2 regions of the Streptomyces sp. NPDC054961 genome follow, and region 2 is predicted to be linked to the other one. Evidence: riboswitches for the same ligand, from Rfam matches in the RefSeq annotation. Region 2 holds a riboswitch; the other holds the start of a gene.

Region 1 (3,372 bases), on a different contig from region 2:
GGTGTGCGTGAAGTGGCCGATCCTCAGGTCCGGCCGGAGCTCGCGCAGCAGTCCGGGGGCGAGCGCCAGGTGGTAGTCCTGGATCAGGACCTTCGCGCCCTCGGCGGCCTCCTCGGCCAGGGCCCGGGCGAAGGCCTCGTTGTAGGTGACGTACGACTGCCAGCGCCGCCGGAACCCGGCGTCGAAGACCGGCTCGCGCGGGACGTCGTACAGGTGGTGGTGCAGGAACCACAGCACCGAGTTCGCGATGCCGTTGTACGCGTCGTCGTACACCGCCGGGTCGATGTCGAGCATCCGCACGCCCGGCTCGGCCACGCCCCGGCGTACCGCCTCCCGGTCCGCGTCCGAGAGCGCGGCGCAGATCCACAGGGCGTCCGGCTGTTCCGCGAGGGCGGTGGAGAGGCCGGAGACGAGGCCGCCTCCGCCGCGGCGGGCACCGAGCGTGCCGTCCGGGGCGAGGGCGTACGAGAGCGGGCCGCGATTCGCGGCGACGAGAACCTGGGAAGCCATGCGGCGAACCTAGCCCGACCCGTGCGCGATCAAACGTCCGTGCCCGCGCGTCCGGCGTACCGAGACGAAGACCACGCCGCCGGGGCGGCCCCGGGCGCCGGTGCGGACGCCGGGACCCCCGGGGACCCGGTCATGCCACGCGACGCCGCGCGTACTCCTCCATGTCCCGCATCGGCGGCCGCTCCTCGGTGTCCACGGCGTAGGTGTGCGGGACGAAGCCGTCCGGTCCGCGCTCGAACTGCGTGAGCTCCGGCCGTACGAGGTGCCCGCGCGAGAGCCGCAGCAGCGCCGTCCGGTAGATCGCCGCGGCCATCCGCCCCAGCGCCTGGCCGTCCTGGTGGCGGTGGAGCCGTACGCCCACGTCCACCTGGCCCAGGGCGTCCAGGCCGACCGTGTGCAGGGCGTCCACCAGCAGGCCCAGCTCGACGCCGTACCCGACGGGGAACGGCAGCCGTTCCAGCAGGTCGCGGCGCACGGCGTACTCGCCGCCCAGCGGCTGGACGAAGCCCGCCAGCTGGGGCCAGTGCAGGTTGAGCAGGGGGCGGGCGACCAGCTCGGTGACCCGGCCGCCCTGTCCGTGGGTCCCGGCCGCCGCGAGTCCGCCGAACTCCGGGCCCAGTGGGCGGTCGTACATGGCCTTGACGAAGCGGACCTCCGGGTCGGTCAGCAGCGGGCCCACGATCCCGGACACGAAGGTGGCCGAGAAGTCCCGCAGGTCGGCGTCCACGAAGCAGACGATGTCCCCGCTGGTGACCAGCAGCGAGCGCCACAGCACCTCGCCCTTCCCGGGCAGGGCCGGCACCCGCGGCAGGATCTCGTCACGGTGCACCACCCGGGCTCCGGCCTTGGCGGCGACCTCGGCCGTACGATCGGTGGAGCCCGAGTCGATCACGACCAGCTCGTCGACCAGCGGCGTGCCCTCCCCGTCCATCAGATCGCGCCGGATCACCTCGACGATGGCCCCGACCGTGGCCTCCTCGTCGAGCGCGGGCAGCACCACGCTGACCGTCGTGCCGGCTGCCCGTTTGGCGGAAAGCAGCTGGTCGAGCGGTCGGTCGGCGGCGGACCAGGAGCGGGCGGCAAGCCAGCGCTCCACCTCTTCCAGCACCTTCGGGACTCCTCTGTCGGTCGGTGGAGCACCGGCGTTTTCCGCCGGATTGTGATCCATCTCGCGGTTCGGACGGCTGTCTCAACCATCCGGGCCTTCGGTTACAGTCTTGAACAACGCGAAGGCCCACCGCATGCCGGGGGGCCTCGCGCACAAACGCCCAGGCGCGCCGCAGAGCGTGTCGCCTGGTGCCATACCGCTCATCCAGAGGGGCAGAGGGACACGGCCCGTTGAAGCCCCGGCAACCCTCCAGTCGGTTCTCGCGATCGCCTACGCGGCAGATCGGTCGAGGTCCCCGGCTAGGGAAGGTGCCAATTCCGTCTCATGGCGACGTTCGTCATGGGGAAGATGAGGAGAAAGGGCCTCGCCATCATGGCTGCACAGACTGCCGAAACCTCTGCTGGAACCTCCGCTCCCGGCGCCACCGTCGATCTCGGTCCCGCCAACGGCCTTTCCTGTCGCGAGTGCGGCACCCGCTTCGCGCTCGGCCCGATCTTCGCCTGCGCCGAGTGCTTCGGCCCGCTGGAAGTCGCGTACGACCTGCCCCTCGGTGATCCCGAGGCGCTGCGCGCCGCGATCGAGGCCGGCCCGAACAACATCTGGCGCTACGCCCCGCTGCTGCCCGTCCCGGCGGACGTGGCCTCCAAGCCGAGCCTGAACCCGGGCTTCACCAAGCTCGTGGACGCGCGGAACCTGGCCAAGGAGCTGGGCGTCACCGGCGAGCTCTACGTCAAGGACGACTCCGGCAACCCGACGCACTCCTTCAAGGACCGCGTCGTGGCCATCGCCGTCGAGGCCGCCCGCGCGTTCGGCTTCACCACGCTCTCCTGCTCCTCCACCGGCAACCTGGCCGGCGCCGTCGGCGCCGCGGCCGCCCGCGCCGGTTTCCGCTCCTGCGTCTTCATCCCGCACGACCTGGAGCAGGGCAAGGTCGTCATGGCCGGTGTCTACGGTGGCGAACTGGTCGGCATCGAGGGCAACTACGACGACGTCAACCGCTTCTGCTCGGAGCTCATCGGCGACCCGCTGGGCGAGGGCTGGGGCTTCGTCAACGTCAACCTGCGCCCGTACTACGGCGAGGGCTCCAAGACCCTGGCCTACGAGATCTGCGAGCAGCTCGGCTGGCGGCTCCCCGACCAGATCGTCATCCCGATCGCGTCCGGCTCGCAGCTCACGAAGATCGACAAGGGGCTGCAGGAGCTGATCAAGCTCGGCCTCGTCGAGGACAAGCCGTACAAGATCTTCGGTGCCCAGGCCGAGGGCTGCTCGCCCGTCTCGACGGCCTTCAAGGCCGGTCACGAGGTGGTCCGCCCGCAGAAGCCGAACACCATCGCCAAGTCGCTGGCCATCGGCAACCCGGCGGACGGCCCGTACGTCCTGGACATCGCGCGCCGCACCGGAGGTTTCGTCGAGGACGTCAACGACGAGCAGGTCGTCGAGGCCATCAAGATCCTCGCGCAGACCGAGGGCATCTTCGCCGAGACCGCGGGCGGCGTGACCGTCGGCGTGACGAAGAAGCTCATCGAGAACGGTCAGCTCGACCCGACGCTGACCACGGTGGTCCTGAACACCGGCGACGGACTCAAGACCCTGGAGGCGGTGGCCGACGACAGCGGCCAGACCGCCACCATCCGTCCGAGCCTGGACGCGTTCCGCGCCGCCAACCTGGCCTGATCTCCCTCCCTGCACACCGGAAAGGCAGTAGCGCCATGAGCGTCAACGTCCGCATCCCCACCATCCTGCGCACCTACACC
Region 2 (3,372 bases):
CACTTCGCGCCGTCCGCGACGAGCTCCTTGACTGCGCGGACGAACCGCTCGACGTGCTCGTCGGGGGTGCCGGCGCCGAAGCTGACGCGGATCGCGTTCAGCGAGCGCTCCCCCGGCGCCGTTTCCGGGGCCCCGCACTCGCCCTGGGCCTGCGGCTCGCTGCCGAGCAGGGTGCGCACCAGCGGGTGGGCGCAGAACAGGCCGTCGCGGACGCCGATGCCGTACTCGGCGGAGAGCGCGGCCGCGAAGTGGGAGCTGTTCCAGCCGTCCACCACGAAGGAGATGACGCCCACGCGGGGGGCGTCGTCGCCGAAGAGGGACAGGACGCGGACCGCGGGGACCTCGGCGAGGCCCTCGCGGACCCTGGCGATGAGCTGCCGTTCGCGGGCCACCAGGTTCTCGAAGCCGGCCTCGTTCAGCGCCTTGCAGGCGGAGGCGATGGAGTACACGCCGATGACGTTCGGGGAGCCGGCCTCGTGGCGCGCGGCCGTGGTGTGCCACTCGACGTCCACGCCGCCGTCCTCGCGGCGGGCCACCTTGCGCGAGGCGCCGCCGCCGGCGAGGTACGGCTCCGCCTCCTGCAGCCAGTCCGCGCGGCCGGCGAGCACGCCCGAGCCGAAGGGCGCGTAGAGCTTGTGACCGGAGAAGGCCACCCAGTCCACGTCGAGCTCCCGCACGGAGACGGGGTGGTGCGGGGCCAGCTGGGCGGCGTCCAGGACGATGCGCGCGCCGTGCGCGTGGGCGGCGGCGGCGAGTTCCCTCACCGGCCACAGCTCGCCGGTGACGTTGGACGCGCCGGTGACGCACACGAGGGCGGGGCCGTAGGGGTCGCGGCCGGCGAGCGCCCGCTCCAGGGTGGCGACGGCCTCGTCCGGGGTGCGCGGGGCGTTGAGGTAGGTGACCCGCGCGTTCGTCCAGGGCAGCAGCGAGGCGTGGTGCTCGGTCTCGAAGACGAAGACCTGGCAGTCGGCCGGGAGCACGGCGGCGAGCAGGTTGAGGGAGTCGGTGGTGGACCGGGTGAAGACCACCTGGTCGCCGGGGCGGCAGTCGAGGAACTCGGCGACCGTGACCCGGCTCTGCTCGAACAGGTCGGTGGAGAGCTGCGAGAGGTAGCCGGCGCCGCGGTGCACGCTGCCGTAGTACGGGGCGTACGCGGCCACGTCGTCCCAGACGCGCTGCAGGGCGGGGGTGCTGGCCGCGTAGTCGAGGGCGGCGTAGGTGACCTCGCCGCCGGTGACGAGGGGGACGGTCACGTCACGGCCGAGGACCGCCAGCGGCTCGGCACGGGCGGGGCCGACGGCGGCCTCGGCCGCAGCGGTGGTGGCGGCAGCGGTGGTGGTGGCAGCGGTGGCGGCAGCGGTGGCGGCGGCAGCGGTGGCGGCGGAGTTCAGGGCAGCGGACATGGCGGAATCTCCCGGCAGGCAGGTCTGAATGGCTTCGGTGTGCCCGTACGCGGGTACGACTCGGCTCGGCGGCCGGGGACCGGGGTACGGGAAGTCCTCGGACCGCTCCGGGTACACGGAAGTGACCCTTGGTCCGAGGGTGGAAGAGGGGCTGAGTCGCCCTATCGCATTCGCTTGCTCACGGAAACGCTCCTCGAGAGACCAGGACCCCTGGTGTCGAGGGATCCGCGCTTGCCGTAGGCCTTGCTGCCTACGACCTGGTCATCACCCGGGGCACCCCGCCACGGAAGGAGGGTTGCCGGACAGCAAGCCGGGGCCTAAACGCTGTCACTCGTGACCTGTTCAGCATCCTGCCACATGATCCCCCCGGCGCAAGACCCCGGTCCGAATGGCGGACCGGGGCCGTGGCGCGAAACGATCAGTCGGAATCGGGCGCTCCGGAGGCCGCCCGGCGGGCTACGCGTTGCTCGCCGCCACCCAGCGCTCCAGCGCCGCCCGCGCCGCACCCGAGTCGACCGACTCCGCCGCACGGGCGATGCCGGCCGCGAGCTGCTCCTCCAACGTGCCCGTACCCGGGTCCAGCGCCACCAGGGCCGCGGCCGAGTTCAGCAGGACGGCGTCGCGGACCGGGCCCGTCTCCCCGGCCAGCAGGCGGCGGGCCACGTCCGCGTTGAACGCGGGGTCCCCGCCGCCCAGGGCGGACACGTCCACCAGGGAGATGCCCACGTCGCGCGGGTCGAAGGACTGCTCGGAGACCTTCCCGTCGCGCACCCACCACACCCGCGAGGTGGCGGTCGTGGTCAGCTCGTCCAGACCGTCGTCACCGCGGAACACCAGCGCGGACGAACCCCGCTCGGCGAGTACGCCCGCCACGATCGGGGCCACCCGGGCATCGGCGACACCGGTGGCCTGGGCCCGCACCCGGGCCGGATTGGTCAGCGGGCCGAGGAAGTTGAAGGTGGTGCGGATGCCCAGTTCCTTGCGCGCGGCCGCCACGTGCCGCAGCGCCGGGTGGAACTTCACGGCGAAGCAGAAGGTGATGCCGGCCTCCTCCGCGACCCGCACGACCCGCTCGGGGGTGAGGTTGAGGTTGACGCCGAGCTGCTCCAGGACGTCCGAGGACCCGCTCGCGGAGGACGCGGCCCGGTTGCCGTGCTTGACCACCTTCGCACCCGTGCCGGCCACCACGAGCGCCGACATCGTGGAGATGTTCACCGTCTTGGCCCCGTCGCCGCCCGTGCCGACGATGTCCACCGTCCGGCCCGGCACCTCGATCAGGTTGGCGTGGTCGTACATGGCCCGCACCAGACCGTTGATCTCCGCGATGGTCTCGCCCTTGGCCCGCAGCGCGACCGCGAAGCCGGCGATCTGGGCGTCGGTGGCCTCTCCGCGCATGATCCGGTCCATCGCCCAGGCCGTGTCGTCGGCGCTGAGGTCCCGGCCGGTCAGCAGGGCGTCGAGGACGCCCGGCCAGCCACGGGCCGCCACGCTGTCGCCGCCTGCCGGGGTCACAACGTTCATGGTCCGCTCCTGCTGCTGGTCGGCCGTCCGATGCCGGGGCCCACGTCGAATGGGAAGGGCTTCAGCCTATCCAGCCCCGGAGACGGCAAAGAGCCCCGTCCAGACGCTGGACGGGGCTCCCGCTGTGGCGACACCAGGACTGACCGAAATCAGTCCCTCGAACGATCAGACGATCAGACTGTGACGCAGGGGATCAGTGGTGGCCGTGGCCGCTCTGGATCTCCTTGTACTCCTCCACCGTGGGCTTCGGAATCTGGTTGTTCTCCCCGTAGTAGCCCTTGTTGAGCTTCACGCGGAGCTTCTCGATGCGGCCGACCTTGCGCTCGACGCCGTTCTCGTCGACCAGCGGGCCGATCTCGGCCGGCTCGTACTGCTCGTACGAGGTCAGCGTGTGCAGCTGGCCCTGCGAGAGCGGCTCGTGGACCTCGATGAACTCACCGTGCGGCAG

The links. Region 2 has a riboswitch for S-adenosylmethionine ahead of ACWF9Z_RS09080 (aminotransferase class V-fold PLP-dependent enzyme). Riboswitches for the same ligand answer to the same signal wherever they lie in the genome.
Region 1: another riboswitch for S-adenosylmethionine. It lies ahead of thrC (threonine synthase); the one in region 2 lies ahead of ACWF9Z_RS09080 (aminotransferase class V-fold PLP-dependent enzyme).

What each region holds. Positions count from the first base shown of each region.
Region 1 covers NZ_JBSGWY010000002.1:296,367-299,738, reverse strand. Annotated here, with positions in the region: gene ACWF9Z_RS03555 (alpha,alpha-trehalose-phosphate synthase (UDP-forming)) at 1-510, opposite strand, end outside; gene ACWF9Z_RS03550 (glucosyl-3-phosphoglycerate synthase) at 641-1,618, opposite strand; SAM riboswitch class I at 1,816-1,973, shown strand; gene thrC (threonine synthase) at 1,967-3,292, shown strand; gene ACWF9Z_RS03540 (MoaD/ThiS family protein) at 3,328-3,372, shown strand, end outside.
Region 2 covers NZ_JBSGWY010000006.1:178,723-182,094, reverse strand. Annotated here, with positions in the region: gene ACWF9Z_RS09080 (aminotransferase class V-fold PLP-dependent enzyme) at 1-1,403, opposite strand, end outside; SAM riboswitch class IV at 1,626-1,742, opposite strand; gene trpD (anthranilate phosphoribosyltransferase) at 1,860-2,924, opposite strand; gene qcrB (cytochrome bc1 complex cytochrome b subunit) at 3,118-3,372, opposite strand, start outside.